2 regions of the Micromonospora sp. NPDC023737 genome follow, and region 1 is predicted to be linked to the other one. Evidence: riboswitches for the same ligand, from Rfam matches in the RefSeq annotation. Region 1 holds a riboswitch; the other holds the start of a gene.

Evidence for each region. A riboswitch is a leader RNA that binds a small molecule or an ion and turns the genes downstream of it on or off. The one in region 1 is predicted to bind glycine.
Region 2: linked by a shared signal. The riboswitch ahead of AB0F98_RS12320 (amidohydrolase) and the one ahead of gcvP (aminomethyl-transferring glycine dehydrogenase) in region 1 are both predicted to bind glycine.

What each region holds. Positions count from the first base shown of each region.
Region 1 covers NZ_JBFAAL010000007.1:46,674-58,148, forward strand. Annotated here, with positions in the region: gene AB0F98_RS17230 (NAD(P)H-binding protein) at 1-246, opposite strand, end outside; gene AB0F98_RS17235 (NAD-dependent protein deacetylase) at 545-1,423, shown strand; glycine riboswitch at 1,539-1,636, shown strand; gene gcvP (aminomethyl-transferring glycine dehydrogenase) at 1,710-4,532, shown strand; gene AB0F98_RS17245 (DUF5999 family protein) at 4,648-4,848, opposite strand; gene AB0F98_RS17250 (chorismate-binding protein) at 5,011-6,162, shown strand; gene AB0F98_RS17255 (helix-turn-helix transcriptional regulator) at 6,199-7,044, opposite strand; gene AB0F98_RS17260 (SDR family oxidoreductase) at 7,131-7,913, shown strand; gene pip (prolyl aminopeptidase) at 8,011-8,958, opposite strand; gene AB0F98_RS17270 (MarR family transcriptional regulator) at 9,000-9,488, shown strand; gene AB0F98_RS17275 (hypothetical protein) at 9,528-9,695, opposite strand; gene def (peptide deformylase) at 9,679-10,188, shown strand; gene AB0F98_RS17285 (helix-turn-helix transcriptional regulator) at 10,332-11,204, opposite strand; gene AB0F98_RS17290 (SDR family NAD(P)-dependent oxidoreductase) at 11,379-11,475, shown strand, end outside.
Region 2 covers NZ_JBFAAL010000004.1:239,738-251,212, reverse strand. Annotated here, with positions in the region: gene AB0F98_RS12335 (low temperature requirement protein A) at 1-465, shown strand, start outside; gene AB0F98_RS12330 (NADP-dependent oxidoreductase) at 462-1,610, shown strand; gene AB0F98_RS12325 (helix-turn-helix domain-containing protein) at 1,738-2,358, shown strand; glycine riboswitch at 3,232-3,329, shown strand; gene AB0F98_RS12320 (amidohydrolase) at 3,499-5,247, shown strand; gene AB0F98_RS12315 (redoxin) at 5,767-6,648, shown strand; gene AB0F98_RS12310 (SAM-dependent methyltransferase) at 6,721-7,539, opposite strand; gene AB0F98_RS12305 (SDR family oxidoreductase) at 7,788-8,474, opposite strand; gene AB0F98_RS12300 (hypothetical protein) at 8,722-9,393, opposite strand; gene AB0F98_RS12295 (hypothetical protein) at 9,596-10,054, shown strand; gene AB0F98_RS12290 (ROK family protein) at 10,087-11,052, opposite strand; gene AB0F98_RS12285 (M81 family metallopeptidase) at 11,057-11,475, opposite strand, start outside.

The DNA.
Region 1 (11,475 bases):
GGCGCCGCTGCCCGGCCCGGCGCCGGCGGCGAACACCACCGCGTCGGCGCCGGTGAGATGCCCGGCGACCTCGGTGAGGTCCGCGCGTTCCAGGTCGCAGACGACCGGCTGGGCGCCGGCTGCGGCCAGCGCGGCGGACTGGTCGGGGTTGCGGATCAGGCCGACGGCGTGGTCGCCGCGTCCGGCGAGTTCCCGCTCCAGCAGCCGGGCGATCTTTCCGTGTCCTCCGGCGATGACGATGCGCATACCCATCAACCTAAGGCCTGTCTCGTGGGACCGGGCCCGGCTGCGCCGGACCCGGGCGACGACCGGCCGCGTTGCCGGTTCGTCCGGAGACAACGCCGGTATCCGGACGAACCTCCGCCTTGCCGGACCGCCGACTGGGCCTCGGCTCGCTCGGGCGAGCCCCTTGCCGGACCGCCGCCTGGGCCTCGGCTCGCTCGGGCGAGCCCACTGAAACGGGCCTTAGTGCGGTGGCCGGGTTCGTTGGTGGTGTCGTGGAGGTCCAGACAGTGGTGGGCGTCGTGATGGATGCTGAGGCAGCATGGACGTCGTGACGGAGATGATCGACGCGCTGGTCGACCGGGTGAGCGCCGGTGGTGTCGTGGTGTTGAGCGGCGCGGGGCTGTCGACCGAGTCGGGGATCCCGGACTACCGGGGGCCCAGCGGGGTGGCCCGCCGGCACACCCCCATGACGTACCAGACGTTCACGGGGGATCGGCTGGCGCGGCGCCGCTACTGGGCGCGCAGCCACGTCGGGTGGCGGCTGATGGCCCGGGCGTGGCCGAACGACGGGCACCGGGCGGTGGCGCGGTTGCAGCACGCCGGCCTCGTGGACGCGGTGATCACGCAGAACGTCGACGGGTTGCACACGGCGGCGGGTAGTGCGGGTGTGGTGGAGCTGCACGGGCGCCTCGACGTGGTGGTCTGCCTCGACTGCGGTAACCGGATCTCCCGGGAGGAGTTGGACCAGCGGCTGCGGGAGGCGAATCCGGACTTCGCCGCGCGGGCCGGCGCGGTGAACCCCGATGGTGACGTGGAACTCGACGACGCGCAGGTGACGGGGTTCCACGTGGTGGACTGCACGCTCTGCGGCACCGGGATGTTGAAACCGGACGTGGTGTTCTTCGGTGAGACGGTGCCGGCGGCGCGGGTGGCGCGCTGCTTCGCGCTGGTGGAGCAGGCGCGGCTGCTGCTGGTGCTCGGGTCGTCGCTGACGGTGATGTCGGGGCGGCGGTTCGTGCTGCGGGCGGCGAAGCTCGGCATTCCCGTGGTGATCGTCAACCAGGGTTCCACCCGGGGTGACGCGTATGCGGCGTTGACCGTGGACGCGCCGCTGGGTCGGGTGCTGCCCGCGCTGGCCGACCGGATCACCGGTACGGCGGCGGGGGTGTCCGCCGTCACGCCGGTGGCCGCCGGCTGAACCGCGCCGCACGGCGCTGCGGCCCGATCGGGCCCGGACCGGCCGGGCAAGATCACGAAACCGGGGTACGAAACCTGGGGGAAATCCGTGCGCTGGTAGCGTTGACCATGCCGGTAACACCCACGGGGGAGAGACCGCCCAGCTGTACCCGGGCGGCGCCGAAGGGGCAAATCCTCCCCGGAACCTCTCAGGCAAAAGGACCTCGTGGGCAGGCACTGTGGAGCGCTGCACGGGCGCGACAGAGGGGGAGGCCGACCTGTCGACCTCGCCCCCCGGAGCGAAGCCCATGACCGCAGAGCAGTTCGCCACCCGTCACATCGGCCCCGGGCCGGACGACGAGCGTCAGATGTTGGAGACCGTCGGCTACAGCTCGATCGACGAGCTGATGGACGCGGCGATCCCCGAGGTGATCCGCTGGCACGGCACCCTGGACCTGCCGGACCCGGCGACCGAGGCGGAGGCGCTCGCCGAGCTGCGTGCCCTCGCCGCCCGTAACACCGTCGCCGTGTCGATGATCGGTTTGGGTTACCACGGCACGCACACGCCGGGCGTGATCCGCCGTAACGTGCTGGAGGACCCGGCCTGGTACACCGCGTACACGCCGTACCAGCCGGAGATCAGCCAGGGCCGGCTGGAGGCGTTGCTGAACTTCCAGACCATGGTCACCGACCTGACCGGGCTGGCCACCGCGAACGCGTCGATGCTGGACGAGGGCACCGCCGCGGCCGAGGCGATGACGTTGGCGCGCCGCGGGTCGAAGAGCAAGAGCAACGTGTACGTCGTCGACGCCGACGCGCTGCCGCAGACCATCGCCGTGATCGCCAGCCGGGCGGAGCCGCTCGGCATCGAGGTGCGGGTGCTCGACCTGGACACCGAGGAGCTGCCGGGCGAGTTGTTCGGCCTGCACCTGCAGTACCCGGGCGCGTCCGGGGCCGTGCGGGACCATGCCGGTCTGGTCGAGGCCGCGCACGCCGCCGGGGCGCTGGTCACCGTCGCCGCGGACCTGCTCGCGTTGACCCTGCTGCGTGCGCCGGGGGAGATCGGCGCGGACATCGCCGCCGGCACCACTCAGCGTTTCGGTGTGCCGATGGGCTTCGGTGGGCCGCACGCCGGCTACCTGGCGGTGCGGTCGGGGCTGGAGCGGGTGCTGCCGGGCCGGCTGGTCGGGGTGTCGAAGGACGCGGACGGCAACCGGGCGTACCGGCTGGCGTTGCAGACCCGTGAGCAGCACATCCGGCGGGAGAAGGCGACCAGCAACATCTGCACCGCGCAGGTGCTGCTCGCCGTGATGGCCGGCATGTACGCCGTCTACCACGGCCCGGACGGGCTGCGGAAGATCGCCGAACGCACTCACGAGATGGCGGTGCGGCTGGCCTCCGGGCTGCGCGGCGGCGGGGTCGAGGTCGTCGACGTGCCGTTCTTCGACACGGTCACGGCTGTCGTGCCGGGCCGGGCCGCCGAGGTGGTGGCCGCCGCGGCCGAGCGTGGGGTGAACCTGCGGCTGGTCGACGCCGACCGGGTCGGGATCTCCTGCGACGAGACGACCACCCACGAGCACCTGGCCACGGTGTACGCCGCGTTCGGGGTGCCGACCCCGCGGGGTGAGGTCGAGGTGGCCCTGCCGGCGGCGCTGGCCCGCACCTCGCAGTTCCTCACCCACCCGGTGTTCAACAGCCACCACTCGGAGACGGCGATGCTGCGCTACCTGCGCCGGCTGGCCGACTTCGACTACGCCCTCGACCGGGGCATGATTCCGCTGGGTTCGTGCACGATGAAGCTCAACGCGACCACCGAGATGGAACCGGTCAGCTGGGCGGAGTTCGCGCACATCCACCCGTTCGCTCCGGCGGAGCAGACCGCCGGCTACCGGGACATGATCAGCCAGCTGGAGGGGTGGCTGGCCGAGGTGACCGGCTACGACGCGGTCAGCGTGCAGCCCAACGCCGGTTCGCAGGGTGAACTGGCGGGGTTGCTGGCGATCCGCGCGTACCACCGGGGTCGCGGCGAGGGGCACCGGGACGTGTGCTTGATCCCGTCGTCGGCGCACGGCACCAACGCCGCCAGCGCCGTGATGGCCGGCATGCGGGTGGTCGTGGTGGCGTGTGACGACGACGGCAACGTCGACCTGGTCGACCTCGACGCGAAGATCGACAAGCATCGGGACGCCCTCGCCGCGATCATGGTGACGTACCCGTCGACGCACGGGGTGTACGAGACGGGCATCGCGCAGCTGTGCGCGAAGGTGCACGACGCGGGCGGTCAGGTGTACGTCGACGGGGCGAACCTGAACGCGCTGGTCGGGTTCGCCAAGCCGGGCAAGTTCGGGGCGGACGTGTCGCACCTGAACCTGCACAAGACGTTCTGCATTCCGCACGGCGGTGGCGGGCCGGGGGTCGGTCCGGTGGCGGTGCGTTCGCACCTGGCGCCGTACCTGCCGGGTGACCCGGCCGGTGAGCGGGCCGACGGCACGCCGGCGATCTCCGCGGCCCGGTACGGTTCGGCGGGGATCCTGCCGATTCCGTGGGCGTACCTGCGGATGATGGGCGCGGCGGGGCTGTCCCGGGCCACCGGGGTGGCGGTGCTGGCCGCGAACTACGTGGCGGCGCGGCTGCGCAACCACTACCCGGTGCTGTACTCGGGCAACAAGGGGCTGGTGGCCCACGAGTGCATCCTCGATCTGCGTCCGCTAACGAAGGCGACCGGGGTGAGCGTCGACGATGTGGCGAAGCGGCTGATCGACTACGGCTTCCACGCGCCGACGATGTCGTTCCCCGTGGCGGGCACGCTCATGGTGGAGCCCACCGAGAGTGAGGATCTGGGTGAGCTGGACCGGTTCTGCGACGCGATGATCGCCATCCGGGCGGAGATCGACAAGGTGGGTTCCGGGGAGTGGCCGGCGGGGGACAACCCACTGTCCAACGCGCCGCACACCGCGGCGATGGTCACCGGTGACGAGTGGCCGCACTCGTACCCGCGGTCGGTGGGCGCGTACCCGGCCGGGGTGGACCGGGCCGGTAAGTACTGGCCGCCGGTGCGGCGGATCGACGGCGCGTACGGCGACCGGAACCTGGTCTGCTCGTGCCCGTCGCCGGAGGCGTTCGAGAGCTGACCCGGGGCGCGCCGGGGCGGTCGCAGTGGCCGCCCCGGCGTCGTCGACACGGCTGCGGCGGCCCCGGATCGGGGGTTAGCGTGGTCGACGACCTGTCGTGACGCTGTGTGGTCGCTCAGGCGACGAGGGCGTGTCGGGCGGGGCCGCGGTGCGGGGCGATGCAACTGCCGTCGGGGAGCAGCTCACCGGTGTCCTCGAAGACGATGACGCCGTTGCAGAGCAGGCTCCAGCCCTGCTCAGGGAAGCAGGCGATGACCCGGGCGGCTTCCCGATCGATGGCGTCGGCGGAGGGGCAGGTGGGTTGGTGCTGGCACATCGGGTTCTCCGGACTGTGGGGGCACTGTGTCATGGTTCACATGACCAGTGACGCACAGTACCAAGCGAAAGTGGCCTGCATCGAGCAGGTCCACGCGCGCGAGTCGGGAAATCCGCTGAACGGACGACGAAGGATGGGCCAGACGGCGTGGATACGGTTCCGTTGACAGCGATCGATGTTCCGGTGGCGCCTGTCGAATGCCGCCGTACGTTGGTGGAACGCGCCCGCTGGGAGTGGCGCCCGGGCGACGGCGGCGACCCTGCCGCCGGCGTGCAGGAGTTCCTCGCCGCCCACGGCCTGCCACTGGACGACCTTGCCCGCCCCGCCCCCGGCCACGACCCGGACGGTCCCTGCGGCGCCGCCCTGTACGTCTCGGCGGCCGCGGGCGCGCTGCTCATCGGCGCGCCGGCCGGCGCCCCGAACCCGGCGCCCGCGCTGCCGGAGGTCGCCGTGGTGGTCTACGGCCACGCCGACGCGCCGCCACCGCCGCCAGGCGCCGGCGCCTGGCGGCTCGGCGACTGGCAGGAGAGCTGGACCCCCGCGCAGCACGCCGCGGCCGTCGAAACGGTCCGCGAGGCCATCGGCCGCGGCGACGTCTACCAGGTCAACGTCGTCGGGCACGCCGCCGCCGGCTACACCGGTGATCCCCTGCCGGCCCTCGCGCGGCTCGGCTCGCTGCCGGGCGCCCGCTACGGCGGCACCCTCACCGGCGCGGGCTGGGCGATCGGCTGCGCCTCCCCGGAGACGCTGATCGAACTCACCGACGGCCGGCTCGTCACCCGCCCCATCAAGGGCACCCGCCCGGCCACCACGGCCGGCGCGCGGGAGCTGCGGGCCAGCGGGAAGGAACGCGCCGAACACGTGATGATCGTCGACCTGGAACGCAACGACCTGGCCCGGGTCGCCCGCACCGGTACCGTCCGGGTCGACCAGCTGTTCGCGGTACGCCGCTGGTGCGACCTGTGGCAGGCCGAGTCGACGATCTCCGCGGCCGTCGCCGACGGGCTGGGCCTGGCCGACCTGCTGCGCGCGGTCTGCCCCGGCGGCTCGGTCACCGGCGCGCCGAAACGTGCCGCCCTGGAACAGATCGCCGCTGTCGAACCCGTCGGGCGCGGCGCCGGCATGGGCGCGCTCGGCTGGGTCGCGCCCGGCCGTATCGACCTGGGCCTGACCATCCGCACCGCCGCCGCCGACGGGGAGCGGCTGCACGTGTGGGCCGGTGGCGGCATCACCTGGGGCAGTGACCCGCAGGCGGAGGTCGCCGAGGCGGCCGCCAAGAGCCGCCCGGTCCGCGCCACCCTCGCCGGCCGCTGACCCGCGCCTTGCCCACCGCCGGTGCCCCGCCTGGTGTCAGCGCGAGCGGTACCCGGCTGGAAGCGCGCCCAGAAAGGCCAGCGCCTCGGCGTCGCGGGATCCCGGCGGCGCGCTGTAGAGCACGAGGTGCTGGTCGCGGTCGGTGAGCGTGAGCGCGTCGCAGTCGACGGTGATCTCCCCGACGACCGGGTGACGGAAGGTCTTCGTGAGCATCGGCATGGCCTGCACGTCGCGCCGCTGCCACAGCTGGGCGAACTCGGGGCTGGCGTCGCGCAGCTCGGCGACGAGTTCGGCCACCGCGGGGTCGGACGGGTAGCGGGCGAGGGTGGATCGGAGCCTCATGACGACGTGGTGCCGGAACTCGGCTGCATCCGAGACCCCGTACAGGGTCGCGTCCGCACGCGGCGACCCGAGGAACGCCCGGCGCGCGAGATTGCGGTCCCGCGGGGCCAGCTCGGCGAAGTCCTCCATGAGTGCGGCCGCGAGGTCGTTCCACGCGAGCACGTCGAAGGCGGCGGACGTCACGAAAGCAGCCGTCTGCGGCAGCCGATCGAGCAGCGCGAGGATGCTCGGTCGGACGTCGCGCCGGTACAGTCCGGTACGGCTCGGCGCGGTGCCCGCGAGCACGTGCAGGTGATCGGACTCGGCGTCGGTGAGCCGCAAGGCGTCTCCGATCCCGGCGAGGACCTCGCCCGAGGGTCGCGGCGCCCTGCCCTGCTCGAGCCGGACGTAGTACTCCGTGGAGATGTGCGCGAGGACCGCCACCTCCTCACGGCGAAGACCCGGTGTCCGGCGTCGCGGGCCCGAGGGCAGGCCGACGTCCTGCGGCCGGAGCCGCTCGCGACGGCTACGAAGGAACGCCCCGAGTTCCTGCTTGTCCATGCCGCAAGTCTGCACCCCGCGCGGCGACGGATCCTGGTACCGCCTGTGCCTGCATCCGGCCTGACGATCGGCCGAACATCGTCGTCATGACGAACGACAGCGACATCGCATCCATCGGCCTGCTCGCCGGCAAGGTCGTGTTCATCACCGGCGCCAGCCGCGGCATCGGGGCGGCCGCCGCCCGGCTGTTCGCACGCGAGGGCGCGGCGGTCGTGCTCGCCGCCCGCAGCGTCGACGCCCTCCAGCGGATCGTCACCGAGGTTCGCGCCGACGGCGGCGTCGCGGATGCCGTGGCGGTGGACCTCGCCGACCGGGCCAGCATCCGTGCGGCGGTCGACCACGTCGAGGCGCGGCACGGACGGCTCGACGGCGCGTTCAACAACGGCGCGGCGATCCAGCAGCCCGGTCCGCTCGACACGACGAGCGGCGAGGACATCGAGGAGCAGTTCACGGTGAACTTCCGGGCGCACTGGACCGCGATGACGCTCGAGGCCGCGCTCATGCGCCGGGGCGGTGGCGGGGCGATCGTCAACACCTCGAGCATCGGCAGTCGCCGCGCGAATCCGGAGCTGCCCGCGTACGGCGCGATGAAACGCGCGCTCAACAGCATCACCGAGACCGCGGCCGTGACCTGGGGGCGGCACGGCGTCCGCGTGAACGGCATCACGCCCGGCGGCACCGCGACGGCGATGATCGACACGTGGGAGGCGGCGTCCCCGGGTGTGGTCGAGCGCATCAACGCGCGCATCCCGCTCGGCCGGATGGCCGAGCCGCGCGAGGTCGCCGAGGTGGCCGCGTGGCTGCTCAGCGACCGGGCCTCGATGGTGACCGGCGCGATCGTGCCGGTCGACGGCGGTGCCGGCGCCTGAGCGGGAGCGCCCCGGTCAGGCCATGGCCGACGGCGATGGGTGCAGCAGTCGGTCCTCACCGACCGGTTCGGCCGGGGGTGCGCGGCGGCGGCGTGTGTCAGCGGGCGGCGAAGTCGTCCAGCGCCGCGACGACCCGCTCGCCGATGCCGCGTCCGGCGCCGTGGCCGGCCGCCTCGACCAGTTCCAGGCGGGCGTCCGGCCAGGCCTGGGCCAGCTGCCAGGCGATGACCGGTGGGCTGCTGATGTCCAGCCGGCCGTGCAGCAGCACACCAGGGACCCCGGCCAACCGGTGCGCGTCGCGCAGCAGCTGCCCGTCGGGCAGGAACGCGGCGTTGCTCCAGTAGTGGGTGACCAGCCGGGCCGACAGCATCCGGAACTCGGGGTCTTCGAAGCGGGTGTCGGGCCGCCAGCCGGGGACGGTACGCACGTGGGTGTCGTCCCAGGCGCACCAGTCGTGGGCCGCCCGTTCGCGCACGGCCGGGTCTGGGTCGGCGAGCAGCCGGGCGTACGCGCCGGCCAGGTCACCGTCACGGTCGGCCGGTGGTACACCGTCGCGGAACCGGGCCCACTCGGCGGGGAAGATCCTGCCCATCTCCCGGGTGATCCATTCGACCTCGTGGCGGCTCGTGGTGACCACGCTGAACAGCACCAGTTCGCTGACCCGCTCGGGGTGGCGCTGGGCGTACGCCAGGCCGAGGGTGGAGCCCCACGACGCGCCGAGCACCAGCCACCGATCCACGTCGAGGTGTTCGCGCAGCCGCTCGATGTCGGCGATCAGGTGGCCGGTGGTGTTGACCGTCAGGTCGACGTCCGGGTCGGCGGCGTTCGGGCGGCTGCGGCCGCAGCCGCGCTGGTCGAACAGGACCATCCGGTAGTGGGCCGGATCGAAGTAGCGCCGCCAGCCGGGGGTGGCGCCGGAGCCGGGGCCGCCGTGCAGCACGACCGCCGGTTTGCCGTCGGGGTTGCCGCAGGTCTCCCAGTAGACGTGCTGGCCGTCGCCGACGTCGAGCAGACCGTGGGCGTACGGCTCCACCGGTGGGTACATCCTGACCTCCCCAGAAACAACAGCGCTGTTACATTAGCGGTGTGAGGGACGACGTGCCGGACCGGGAGGCCGTGGGGACGCTGCTTCGGCACCTGCTCGAGACACTCGACGGCGATGTGGCCAGCGTCTACGCCGAGCGAGGACTGGGTGACTACCGGCCGCGGTTCTCCCCGCCGCTGCGGGCGCTGGTCGCCGACGGGCCGCTGCCGATCCGGGACCTCGCCCACCGGATCGGGGTCACCCACTCCGCGGCCAGCCAGACCGTGGCCCAGATGGCCCGGGCCGGCCTGGTCGAGTTGACCCCCGGCGCCGACGCCCGGCAGCGCGTCGTGCACCTGAGCGCTCGCGCACGCGAACTCCTGCCGGTCATCGAGGCGGAGTGGGCGGCCACCACCGCGGCGATGCGTGAGCTGGACGGCGAACTGCCCGCACCCCTGGCCGACGTGCTGCACGCGGTGCTCGCCGCCGTCGCCCGCCGGCCACTGCGCCAGCGCATAGCCGACGCCGGCCTGCCTCCACCACCCACCTGAGCGAGCCCGACGACGACGCCCCCTGTGCCGTACGCCCGGTCATCCGAGCCCGCCGCGCCGGGTGACGCCCGCCAGGAACGCCGGGCCAACGGCGACCCGGCGCGGGTTTTCGAGTTCCGCGTGGCCCGCATCCTCGACGGCACTGAGGTGCTCATCCACGTCCGCCGCGCGGCCGGATAATCTTGCCGGCATGACAATGCGGCCCATCCGGATCATCGGCGACCCGGTGCTGCGCACCTCGTGCGCGCCGGTGACCAGCTTCGACGCCGAACTACGCGCCCTGGTCGGCGACCTGATGGACACCCTGCTCGGCGCGCCCGGACGAGCAGGCGTGGCCGCCCCGCAGATCGGCGTCGACGCCCAGGTGTTCGTCTACGACGCCGACGGTCACCGCGGGCACCTGGTCAACCCGACGATCGAGCTGTCCGAGGAGGCCGAGGTCGACGACGAGGGCTGCCTGTCCATCCCCGGGCTGTACTTCCCGACCCGGCGCGCCCTGCACGCCACGGCCCACGGTTTCGACCAGCACGGCGAGCCGCTGACCATCTCCGGCAGCGGATTCCTCGCCCGCGCGTTGCAGCACGAGACCGACCACCTCGCCGGCCGGCTCTACGTGGACACCCTGACCGGGGAGACCCGGCGGCGGGCGCTGCGGGAGATCCGCGCCGGCCGCTTCGACTCGCCCAGCCGCCGCGGCTGAAGCGGCTCGGCTTCGCCGCGCGGCCCCGGACGGTACCCGTTCCCGCTGTCCGTCCGGCGGGAGGTGGACGGCCCGTGATCAAGGCCCGGGGTGATGACCCTGCGTGTGGGCGTTCGGGTCGCGGCGCCGGGACGGCAGGGTGGTCAGGTTGTCTTCGGGTCCGGGATGTCCGCCGGCCGGTCGGGCGCCGCGCCGGCGGACCCGGTGTGTGCGAGCGCGGCGAGCAGCCGCAGCTTCTCGTCGCTGTCGCTGTCCTTGTCGGGGTAGTAGACGACGAGGATGACATCGCCGACGGGAAGTTTGTCCCGGTGCAGGCGTAGTTCACCGACGATCGGGTGGTGCACCGTGGTCGTGCCTCCGTCGAGACCGCGGACGTCGTGGCGGGCCCACAGGGCACGGAACCGCTGGCTGGACAGCGCGAGTTCGCCGACGAGTTCGACGAACCTGGGGTTGTCGGTGTCGTCCCCGATGGTGGTGCGAAGAGCGGCGACGAAACCGGCGGCGGCTTTCGTCCAGTCCTGGTGGAAGGCTTGTTCCTCGGGATCGAGCATGAGGTCACGCAGCCGGTTCCGGCCGGGTCGCAGGCGGGGGGAGAGCGCCACGGCCATGGGGTTGGAGGCGAGGACATCGAACGCGCGTCCTTCGACGAACGCGGGGATCTGAAGGTGGGCGAGCAGCTCGTGCACCCGCGCCGGTACGTGCTCGGGCCGCTTGCGGCGCGGCGTCCGGGGGCGTGCTGCCACGAGGCCGAGCAGGTACGTCCGTTCGACCTCGTCGAGCCGCAGCACGCGCGCGAGTGCTTCGAGGACCTGCGGTGAGGGGTTCTTGTCACGGCCCCGTTCCAGGCGCAGGTAGTAGTCGGGACTGATTCCGGCGAGCAGGGCGACTTCCTCCCGGCGCAGGCCGGGCACGCGGCGGTTACGGCCGGGCGGCAGTCCCGCCTGCGCCGGGGATACCAGCTCGCGGCGGGCGCGAAGGTAGCTGCCCAGCCGGTTGCCGGACTCCTCATCTTTCATGTCGACACCGTAATGCGGTGTGCGTGTCTCAACGGGGGCCCTGGCAGGACCAGGGAAAAGCGGGGACCAGTCACACCCGGCGGATTCCGTCAAGACTCTGGTGACACCGTTTTGAGCAGGACGTGTGGCGTGGAACTGACCACCGCCCGCGTCCTAGATCGAAGGGAAGATCTCGTGGATCTCTCCAATCGCACCGTTCTCATCGTCGGCGGGACCTCGGGTATCGGGCAAGAGCTGGCGCGGCGCTTCGCCGCGGCGGGCAGCACCGTGG
Region 2 (11,475 bases), on a different contig from region 1:
CTGATCTCCACGTTGTGGTGGACCTACGTCGGCAGTGACGTCGTCGTCGGGCAGCGCTTCACCGAACTGCACACCAGCGGCGAACGCGGCGCCCTGGCCCGGGACGCCTACGCGTACCTGCACCTGTTCCTCGTCATCGGCCTCGTGCTGGTCGCCTTCGGGCTGCGTACGACCCTGCCGAAGCCGGGGCACGAACCGCACATGGCGGTGACGGTCGGGCAGGTCACCCTGGCGTGCGGTGTCGTCGTCTACCTCCTCGCCGACCAGCTCATCTGGCGACGCGCGAACCGCCCGATCGGTGGCCGGCGGGCGGCCAACCTGGTCGTCGCCGCGCTGGCCGCGGTGACGATCCTGCTCCCGATCATGTGGGCGCTGGCGGTCCTCACGGTGGCGCTGTTCGCCGCGCACCTGGTCGGACGCTCGTCCGTCCCGCCACCGGGCGTCGCACTCGGCGACGGAACATGATCGGCCCGAACGTGATTCTGCTAATGGCGGGGAAAACGGTTTCCGGGAATATTCTCATCACGCGTCGGCCGCAGTGCAATGGCCGCCGCTGCGCCAAATTCAGGAGATCGAACGTGCTAATGCCAAATACGCAACGCCAGGTCGTCATGGCCGAACGTCCGTCCGGCTCCCTGGCGATGCGGCACTTTCGCAGTGAGGTCGTGCCGGTGCCGCAGCGCCCAGCCGACGCGGTGCTGCTGCGCAACATCTTCGTGTCCGTCGCCCCCGGCGCCCGGGCCGTGATGCAGGGTGCGGCCTACCGTCGGCAGCTCGTCCCCGGCGAGGTCATCCCGAGTTCTGTCATCGCCGAGGTGATGGCCGCGCCGCCGGGCGGCCCCGAGCCCGGAAGCATCGTCGGCGGGGCGGGGGGCTGGCAGGAGTACTCGGTCGTACCCACGTCCGAGATCTGGCCGCTGGAGCGGGTCGGCGAGCTGTCCCACCACCTGGGTCTGCTCGGCCGTAACGGCCTGACCGCCTACTTCGGCATCCGCGAGGTCGCCCAGCTGCGGGCGGGGGAGACCGTCGTGGTCTCTGGCGCGGCCGGTGGCGTCGGACACATCGCCGGGCAACTCGCCCGGGTCGTCGGCGCCCGGGTGGTCGGCATCACCAGCTCCGCGGAGAAGAACGAGATCCTCCGGCGGCAACTCGGCTACACCGCGGCGGTGGACCGGCGGTCGCCGTCGTTCGCGGACGACCTGCGGGCCGCGTGCCCGGCGGGTGTGGACGTCTACTTCGACAACGTCGGCGGCCCGGTACGCGAAGTTGTCCTACCGCTGCTGGCTCGGCACGGCCGGATCGTCTGTTGCGGCGTGACCGCCCACTACGACGCGGACCGCCCGCCTGTGGGGATGACGGACATTGCGATGCAGCTCATCGTGAAGAGCCTGCGCATGCAGGGTTTCCTCGTCGCCGACTACCTGCCACGGTGGGGCACGGCGCAGCGTGAGCTGCACGCGTTGCAGAGGAGCGGCGAGCTGACGGTCCTGGAGGACATCCGCGACGGCCTCGACTCCGCACCTGGCGCACTCATCGAGATGCTCGCCGGCGGCAACATCGGCCAGCTCGCCGTCCGGCTCGCGCCCGACCCGCCCGGCTGGCGAGCCTGATTTATTCGAGATAGAGTGATATAGCCAATAATGGAATCGATCCGGCAAGGATCGCCGCGGCGGTGAACTCGGCCACCGTTCCGAGTTGGCCGACAGCGCTCGATCCCGCCCCGATACCATTCGCTCCGTGGGAGCGAGCAGATATCATTCGCCGCGGCGCGCGGACGCCGCCGCGGCGACCCGGGCCTCGATCCTGGCCGCCGGGCGGGAGCTGTTTCTGCGCAAGGGGTACGCGGGAACCACCGTGCCGCAGATCGCCGAGGCCGCCCGGGTGGCCGTGCCCACCGTCTACACCAGCGCCGGCGGCAAGGCCGACATCCTGGCGGCGCTGATCGAGCCGATCACCCGCGACCCCGCGGTCGGCGAGACGTTGGCCGCGATCGCCGAGAGCGAGGACGCCGCCGAGATCATCACGCTGCTGGGCGAGGGTGTGCGGCGCACCTACGAACGCCACTGGGACGTCATCGTCGGGCTGTTCCCGCAGAGCCAGTCGGAGCCGGCCGCTGCCGAGGTGTACGAGCGGATCCTGCGGGCGTACCAGGAGGCCATCGGGGCGGTCGCCGACCGGCTGGTCGAGTTGGGCGCACTGCGCCCCGGTATGGACCGTGCCGACTCGCTCGACCTGCTCTGGTTCTACCTGGGGCAGGCGGCCTGGCCCGCCCTCGTCCGGGATCGCGGCTGGTCGCTGGAGCGGGCTGCGGAGTGGCTCACCGCCCAGGCCATCGCCGCGCTACTGCCGCCGGACTGATCCGCACCCCTCGGGTGCTCGACGTCCGGCGGGGCGGAGATACCAGTTGTGGGTGGGACGACAGCTGCTTTCGAGGACAGCTTTCCCGGATACCGCCCGGGGCTGTCGGCGCCTCGTCGCCGCTTCGCGCAGTTGTCGATGCGGTCGGCCCACGGCCTCTCCTGGTGTGGGTCGGCAAATACCGGTGCGCGATCGTCTCGGCAGCAGGCTCGGGGTTGGTCTACCGGCAGCGGCCATTCCGGTTGCCGCACCGATCACGGCTCTGATCTTCGTGGCGCAGCCGGCATCCGCGTGGCGGCTCGCGCTATTCCGAGTCCGCATTCGGGCGGGGTTTTCCTCGACCGATACGGCCGCCCGCCTGCACATTTCCGCGAACGTAACCGACAGATCAGCAATCCGGTCATCGCCGACCTCGTGCCGGACCCAGTATCAAGCTGAAGAATCTGCGATTCGCCACCGCTCGGGTCGTCATGTTCTTAGTCACGATCGCTGCGGCGGCGCCGCCGCGGGTGGCTGGTGCTGATGATCGCGGCGCCGCCGGCGTCGAAGCCGCTGGCTCGGCTTCGTCGTGATCCCCGACGCGGCGCCACACGGTGCGGCCCAGAGGATGCCCGGCTGCGGTAGCGAGACATCTCGGCATAGTCCTGAGCCGATCCCTTGGTTGGCTCGGATGATGGCTCCGCGTCCACATACGCATCGACGTCCAGCGAACTGCTTGACGATCAAACCTGGGCCGAGGGTTGACATTCAGCCGCCTTCTGCGTTGGATCAAGTAAGCCGTTTGAGGAGCTGTAGGAGAGTCCTCCCCCTGGCCAAGGGAGGCGCCGAAGGAGCAACCTCCCCGGAAACTCACAGGCCCCCGTACTGCAGCTCCGAGGCGCCACTGGAGAGCAGCGGCGTGTGCCGCTCACCGAAGGAGGAACCCGGCGAGAGCCGGTGACGCTCTCAGGTACACAGACAGTGGGGACGGAGGACGCCCGCCGCGTCCAATGGTCAGCCGGCTCATCGTCATGCCTCCGTTCTCCCCAGCCCCTCCTACCTACGCGACCCGGTGACTCCGGATCGCTGGTCGTTCCTGGGCTTGTCGATGACCCGTCAACGGTGGCCGGTTGATCAGCTCTCAATCGAGGAGAGTTGCCCATGTGCGAAACCGATCATCTCGACTCGTCCGGGTACAGCCGTCGGGACCTCCTGGGTCTGCTCGGCATGGCTGGCGCCGGGCTGGCGGTCGCCCCCGTGCTTACGGCGGACCCGGCACTGGCCGCCGCGTCCGACCTCGCACTGGACCCGAAGACGATGCCGTCCGACCTCGTCAACTATGAGGCGCCGACGAACCTGGCCGCAGACTCGCAGGCCAAGGATGCGGCCATCTCCTGGATCGACCGCCAAACGGACCGCATCGCCGGCCTGAACGATCGGATCTGGGAGTACGCGGAGCCCTCACTGGCGGAGTGGAACTCGTCGTGGGCCGAGGCACAGTTCCTGGCCGCCAACGGCTTCACCATCGAGTGGGGCGCGGGTGGTATGCCCACCGCGTTCGTCGCCACGTTCAGCCACGGCACCGGCAAGCCGGTGATCGGGTTCAGCGGCGAGTACGACGCGCTGCCCGGGCTGTCGCAGGAGAAGGGCAACCCGAAGCACAACCCGCTGGTCTACCACCACGATCCGTACGCGCCGACGTACGGCTTCGGGCACGGCTGCGGACACTGCGCGCTGGGTGCCGCGGCCGCGGGTGCCGCGGCGGCGACGGCGGCGGCGATGAAGGCCCGCGACCTCGACGGCACCATCAAGTTCTTCGGCTCCACGGCGGAGGAGCAGCTGGTCGGTAAGTCGGTCGCGGTGAAGGCGGGGGTCTACCGTGGGCTCGACGCCTTCGTCGACTGGCATCCGGCCAGCGGCAACAGCACCAGCTGGGGCTCGGGCAACGCGATGTACAGCGTCGCCTTCCACTTTCTCGGCACGGACGGTCACGGTGGCTCCCCACTGGAGACTCGGTCCACGCAGGACGCGGTCACGGCCATGGCGATGCTGACCGAGTTCCTTCGCGAGAGCGACCTGGCGCACACCGCTCGGATGCACCACGCCATCCGGCAGGCAGGGCAGGCGCCGAACGTGTTCCCGACGCTGTCCAGCATCTGGTACTACGCCCGGGAGGGCAGCCCGGCCCGCTCCAAGATCTTGATGGACAAGATCGTCAGGTGTGCCGAGGCGGCCGCCCTGGCCACCGGCACCCGGGTGGAGCACCGCATCATGGGCGGGGTATGGAACAAACTCGGCAACAAGCGTGGCGCCGAGCTGATGTACGCCAACATGACGCAGATCGGCGCGCCGACGTTCTCCGAGGCCGACCAGCGCTTCGGTAAGGCGCTGCAGAGGTCGAACGGCTCGACCGAGACCGGATTCTCGAGCACGATCAGTGAGCTCAGACCTCCGGCACCGGTCTTCATGGGCGGCGGCTCGACCGATGTCGCCGACATCAGCTGGCAGGTGCCCACGATCTCCATGGGCACCGCGCACCAGCCGGGGGGCACGAAGAACCACTCGTGGCACCACACCGCCACCGCCGCCGCGAATTCGGGGCACGTCGCGATGGTGGCCGCCGCCAAGTACCTTGCGGCGACCACCGTCGACCTGCTCACCCAGCCGACCATCCTGGCCGAGATGAAGGAGGAGTTCGACCGGCGCACGTCCAAGATCAAGTGGAAGAGCATGCTGCCGGACGACTACCAGTTGCCGCTGTACGAGCCGCCGAAGTGGTTCCTCGAGCGGACCCGGCAGTCCTGGCCGCCGCGCGGCGTCAAGTGGCCACCCAGGCGGATCGTGTCGACCGAGACCGCTCCGGACCTCGGGCCGGACCTTCCACCGTCGAACCTGCCCCCGCTCGAGTAGCGCCCGCAGTTCCGCCCGGCGCGAGGACGGGAACTGCGGCAACAGCCGTGCACAGCGTTCGATCGGGCTCCGGTGTGGTGTCGCGGCCTGCCGGCACCACACCGGTCCTGGCCCGGCGTCGGACGCGGCCAAATGATCACGGCGACGCGGTGGCTCCGGCCGCCAACTGCCGGTGTCCTCATGTCAGCACGGTCCTCCGGCGACGGGCCGGAGCCGGGATCGCCGGTGGTGACGGCCGGGACGCCACGTTTCGGCTCGTACGCCCCCGCACCCGGTTAGGCTGATCGTCGTGAGATCGTCTTCGGCGCGGTACCCCGTCGCGGAGGGTCCTGGCTCCGTTTCGCATGCCCCGCAGTCGCCGGCCGGGTTCACTGAACAGGTTCACCGGCCGGTTCGTGGACACCGGCGCAAGGCACTGGCTCGCCGAACAGCCGCCCGAGGAACTGCTCGCGGCACTGACGACCTTCCTGGCCCTGTACCGGGGTGGGCAGGCCGCCGGTTGAGGATCTCGCCGTGACCATGCGGATCCCCGCGCTCGACGTCCAGCGTTGGGTGAACTCACCGCCGCTGACCCTCGACGCGCTTCGTGGCCGGGTGGTCCTGATGGACGTCTGGGAGTTCACCTGCATCAACTGGATCCGCACCGCGCCCTACGTCAAGGCGTGGCACCGGGAGTACGCCGACCGGGGCCTGACCGTCATCGGCCTGCACGCGCCGGAGTTCGAATTCGGCAAGCACGCCCCGAACATCGACCGGGGCATCCGGGAGCACCAGCTCACCTATCCGATCGCGCTCGACAACGACTTCCGGGTCTGGGACGGCCTCGACAACATCGCCTGGCCGGCACGGTATCTCTTCGACGCGGACGGGAAACGCGCCGCCCGGTGGATCGGCGAGGGCGAGTACGACCGTACCGAGGCGGTGCTCCGGCAGCTTCTCGTGGACCGGGAGCCCGATATCGAGCTGCCGTCGGTGACCCCCGAAGCGGCGACCTTCGCCGCGGCCGAGCAGCCCTCGTACGCCGACGTGACGGAGGAGACGTACCTCGGCGTGGACCGGCGGCTGCCGGGCGCCTTCAACCTGACCGGAAACTGGCGCGACGGTGGCGACTACGTCGAACTGGCGAGCGGCACAGGCGAGATCGCCCTGCCCTTCAACGCCGGCGAGGTGAACCTCGTCGTCGAGCCGGGGCCCTCCGGGCCGGCCACCCTGCGGGTGCTGCTGAACGGGCAACCGATCGGTGACCGGCGCGGCGCCGACGTCGACGTCGACGGGGCGGCCCGGGTCGACCGACCACGCATGGTCCGGCTCGTCGCCGACGCATCACGCGACGATCACCTGCTGACGGTCGTCGCCGACCAACCCGGCTCCCGCGCGTACGTCTTCACCTTCGGCCCCTGACGAAGGGCCTGGCGAGCAGAGAGCAGAGGCGGCCGCGGCGGCCCGTGGGCTCCGCCGCGCGCCACACGTGAACTACCGGCGGGGGACCCGGCCGACGGCCGCCAGGCCGGCACTACGCCTGGGGTCATCGGTGAAGTACTGCGGGTCGTCAGGGGCAGGCCGCCACAACGGCAGCCACACCAGACCCGGTTCGACGAGATCGAGGCCGGCGAAGAACCGCTCGAACCGCGACCGCGAGCGCAAACCGAGCGGGGTCTCGGTCCGGTGCTGGTAGATGTCGTGGGCGACATCGAGTTCGTCCTGATCGTGCCGCACGTCGTCGGTCGTCGCGTGCGACGCGACGAGGTGACTTCCCGGCGCGAGCGCCGCGCGGAGCTGGTCCACCGCGCGGTACGCGACGTCGTCGTCGGGCACGAAGTGCAGGACCGCCGCCAACAGCAGACCGACCGGCTGATCGAAGTCGAGCAGCTCCGTGACCTGCGGGTGCGTGAGGATGGCGGCCGGCTCGCGGAGGTCGCCCCTGATGGCGGTGGCCAGCTGGTTGTCCTTGAGCAGGTCCAGGCTCTCCGCCACCGCCACCGGGTCGATGTCCACATAGACCACCCGGGCGTCCGGGGCGACCTGCTGAACGATCTCGTGGACGTTGCCCACGGTGGGGATACCGGAGCCGATGTCGAGGAACTGCCGCACGCCGGACTCGGCGAGGTAACGCACGGCACGTCCCAGGAACGCCCGGTTGGTCCTGGCGAGCTGCGGCCCCAGCGGAAGCACCCGCATCATCGCCTCGGCGGCTTCGCGGTCGGCCGGGAAGTTGTGCGTGCCGCCGAGGTAGTAGTCGTAGATCCTGGCCGCGGTCGCCGACCTCGTCCCGCCGTCGCTCGCACCAACCATGCCGGCCCCTTCCGTAGGTAGCGCACGGTTCATCGGGCTTCGCCTCCGCGACCTGCCGCCGGGCCCTGTGCGACCTGTCGCCCAGCGGCGTCCACATGGGAGGCACCGCGACCCTACCCGTCAGACGGGCCACGGCGCAGCCCCGGTGGCCGCCGCACGGCCGGGCCGGGCGACCCGTACCCCGGGTTCCCCGGGTACGCACGATGCTCTCGCCGGGCCGCCCTGCCCACCGCTGTGCCGGTCGGGGGTCAGTTGGCCAGCACGCCGCCCTCGACGGTCAGTTCCTGGGCGTTGATGCCGCCGTTGCGCAGCAGGAAGTCGGTCGCGTCGACGATCTCCGCCATCGTCACCAGCCGCCCGATCGGGGTCCGGGCGAGGTGCGGGTGGTTGGGCATGTCACGCCACTTCGGGCTGTCGCCGACGATTCCGGAGTGCAGGGCGTTGACCCGGTGCGGGGCGATCTCGACGGCCAGCGTCTTGACCAGCCCGCTGAGGCCGGCGTTGTGGGTCGTGACCATGGTGGACCCGGGGTACGGACGGTCCTTGGCGACCCCGCCGAAGAGCACCACCGAGGCGCCGGGGCGGAACCGGTCGCGCAGGACCCGTACCGTCTCGGCGTAGCCGACCAGCTTGATGGTCAGCGCGGTGACGGCCGCGTCCAGGTCGAACTCGGCCAGGGTGTTCGGCGTCTGGCTCGTCGCGGTGATGACCAGGTTGTCGACCTCCGTGACGTCAGCGAACGCGGCGGCGATGCTGCCCGGCTGGGAGAGGTCGGCGGCCAGCCCGCGGGTGGTTCCGCCGATCTCCGCGGCCACGGCCTCGGCTCGTGCCTTGTCCCGGCTGGTGATGATGACGGTGTCGCCGCGGTCCGCGAAGTGCTGCGCGATGACCCGGCCCAGTCCGTTGCTTCCGCCGACAATGATGGACGTGCTCATTTAGCCCTTTTCCTCCCACCGGTCATACCTTGATCGGCATTTAGAGACAGTAGCGCGGACCGGGGTCGGTGCCGCTGGACGGTGTGGTGACTACCATGCGTGGCCGGGGTCACAGCCGGGTGATGCGTGACCGGGCGCCCCGCCCGCTTCCGCGCGAAGATCGGCTGGCCCGCCTCCGACCCGCTGAAACAGGCCCGCCCGTGGCGCCGGAGCCGGCGCCACGGGCGTGGCCTGGTCGGGGGACAGCTCAGTCGAGGACCGACTCGCCGCCCGGGTAGGCGAACGACGCGCGCGGTGAGTAGAAGCCCCAGACGACTTCCAGCGGCTCGGCCGGACGCAGCGCGTACACCGGGTGGTCGGGCTCGAGGAACTCCAGTGACTCGACCTCGAAGGGGTCGACGGGTTCCGCCACGAACGGGTAGTTGCCGCTCACGAACCGGCCGTCCAGCTGGGTGAGGTAGCGCAGCTGTCCCCGGTTGACCGCGTCGCCGGTGCGGCCGACACGGGCCGTCGTCCTGATCACGGGGACGCCGTCCGCCTCGGTGGTGGCGACCAGCCGCCTGCCCTGTACCTCGATGGTGGTGGCCCCCGCGGTGGCCGGCACTCCGCGGGCGGTGGCGTACGCGCGGACGACCGGACTCGAGTTGAAGTAGTGCGTCCACCATCGGCCGGGAGTGATCCCGTCGGGAGCGTCGAGTCCGGACAGGTCCGGTCCGATGTAGGTCAGGGAGTAGGCGCCGAAGCCGGAGGTCTGGCCTGGATCGTCGACGACGTACTGGTTCATGAAGACCTGACGGTTCGGGGCCGGCTTGAGCCCGTCCGGCACGAGGGCGGCCACGGCCTCGGGGTCGGCCGGCGTCCACCCGAAGTAGAGCATCCTGCTGTTCACGACGAGCTGCGGAGCGACGAGTTCGGTCACGAGGAAGCCCCTTCCACGCGGCATCGATCGGTAGTCGCGACGCTACGGAGCGGCCCGCCCCGGAGACAACGACGGATTACCGACAGGTGGCCGGTGCGTCGGCGGCCGGGCCGCTCCGACCGGTCCCCCTGGATATCCGCCCATTGTGGAATCATGGCGGCCCAAGCGCGCGATCTTCGCGCTGAACTCCTTGGAGGACTGAGTGCGCAAAACGGTGCGACGACTGGCCATCTCGATTCTCTCCGCGACCGTCGCGGCGGTGACGCTGGCCTCACCGGCGCAGGCCGCGACGAACCCCTTCACCGCTGCGCAGGCGTGCAACAACGACTTCGGTGGTTCGTGGGCCTACGCCAGTGACGGCCATCGGTCGATCACCGCGTCGGACGGCACCAAGGTGGGCGACGTCTACCTGATGTACAACAGCGCCACCGGGTACAACTGTGTCGCCACGCTCAAGTCGGTGGCCGTCGGCTCGAAGACCGGGGTGTCCGCCGGGGTTCGGGTGGAGGGCGGTTCCTGGGTCTACGACTCCGGGAACTACCAGTACTACGCCGCGATCCAGCGCTCCGCCCGGGACAAGTGCGTCATGTACAGCGGTGAGGTTCTCTACTTCACCAGCTGGCAGAGCGCCGGCCGGTTCAGCTGGGGCAACTGTGGCTGACCGGCCGGCGGCCCGGATCCGCTGATCCGCCGTCACCCGACGGGAGGCACGAGCTCGGGGGCGCCCCAGGCGTCGGGCACGGGCAGACCCGCCTCCCGTCGGGCCATGACGGCGGCGCCGACCTGTGCGGCCTGCGCGCCGAAGGCGGAGCGCAGCACCGGGGGCGGGTTCCGCCAGGCGAGAGCCGCGCGCAGGGCGTCGCGTACCGGGTCGAAGAAGAGCGCGCCCGCGTCGGCCAGCCCACCTCCGAGGACGATGCGGGCCGGGTCGAGCGTCAGGGTGAGGGTGGCGAGGGCGGTCCCCAGCGCCTGGGTCGCGTCGTCCCAGACCGTGCGGGCCACCGGATCGGTGGCCACCGCGTCGGCGATGGCCCGGCTGTCCGAGCCCGGCGTTCCCCGGAGCCGGGCGTAGCGGCGGGCCAGCCCGCCGGCGGAGGCGTACACCTCCAGGCATCCCCGCTGCCCGCAACTGCACGGCTCGCCGCCCGGGTAGACCGGCATGTGTCCGACCTCGCCGGCCGAGGCGGTCGCACCCGACACCGGCATGCCGTGCACCACCACGGCGGCGGCGATGCCGGTGCCCAGCGGTAGCAGGAGGAAGTTGTCGAGCCCGCGAGCCGCTCCGGCCACCGCCTCGGCGACGCCGGCCGCACGCGCGTCGTGCCCGACCGCGACCGGCAGCCCGAGGTCGCTGCCGATGAGGGCGCGCAGCGGCACGTCACGGAACCGGAGGTTCGCGGCGTACCGCACCACTCCGTCGACCTCGTCGACGATGCCGGGCGTGACCACACCGATCGCGGCGGGTGTGACGCCGAGGGCCAGCGCGTCGTCGCGCAACCGGGAGCACAGGGACCGGACGGTCTTGACCGGGTCGTCGTCCGCCTGTGACGCAACGACCAGCGAATGCCGGAACCGGCCCTCCTCGTCGACCACGGCTCCCTTGATGGTCGTCCCGCCGACGTCGACGGCGAGGACGCACCGGTCTTCGGGCTGAGTCACGCGATCACCCGGTCACCACGGCGAGGTCCGCGGTGAAGTCGCGGTCCAGGGGGAACATCGGTCGCACCACGTTCTGGTACGGCAGCCGCACGAGGTCCTGGTCGACGCCGCCCGGTGTCAGCGCCAGCAGCCAGTCGCCGGCCGCGTCGAACAGCTCGGGCTCGAGATAGCCGATCTTCACCACGACGAGGTCCACCGTGTCGACCGCGACCCCCAACCGGCTGTACGAGCTGAGCAGCCGGTACTGCATCCGGCGGGACGTGACGAAGACGCTGAGGCCGCCGACCCGCACGCTGACGCAGCGTCCGCCGTCGGGATCGTCGGCCACCGCCTCCAGGATCCCGTCGAGCGGGAGCGGCCCCGGATCGCGGGAGTCGATCCGCCCGCCGACCGTCACCCGGACCGGAGAGCCGAGCGGCTGGT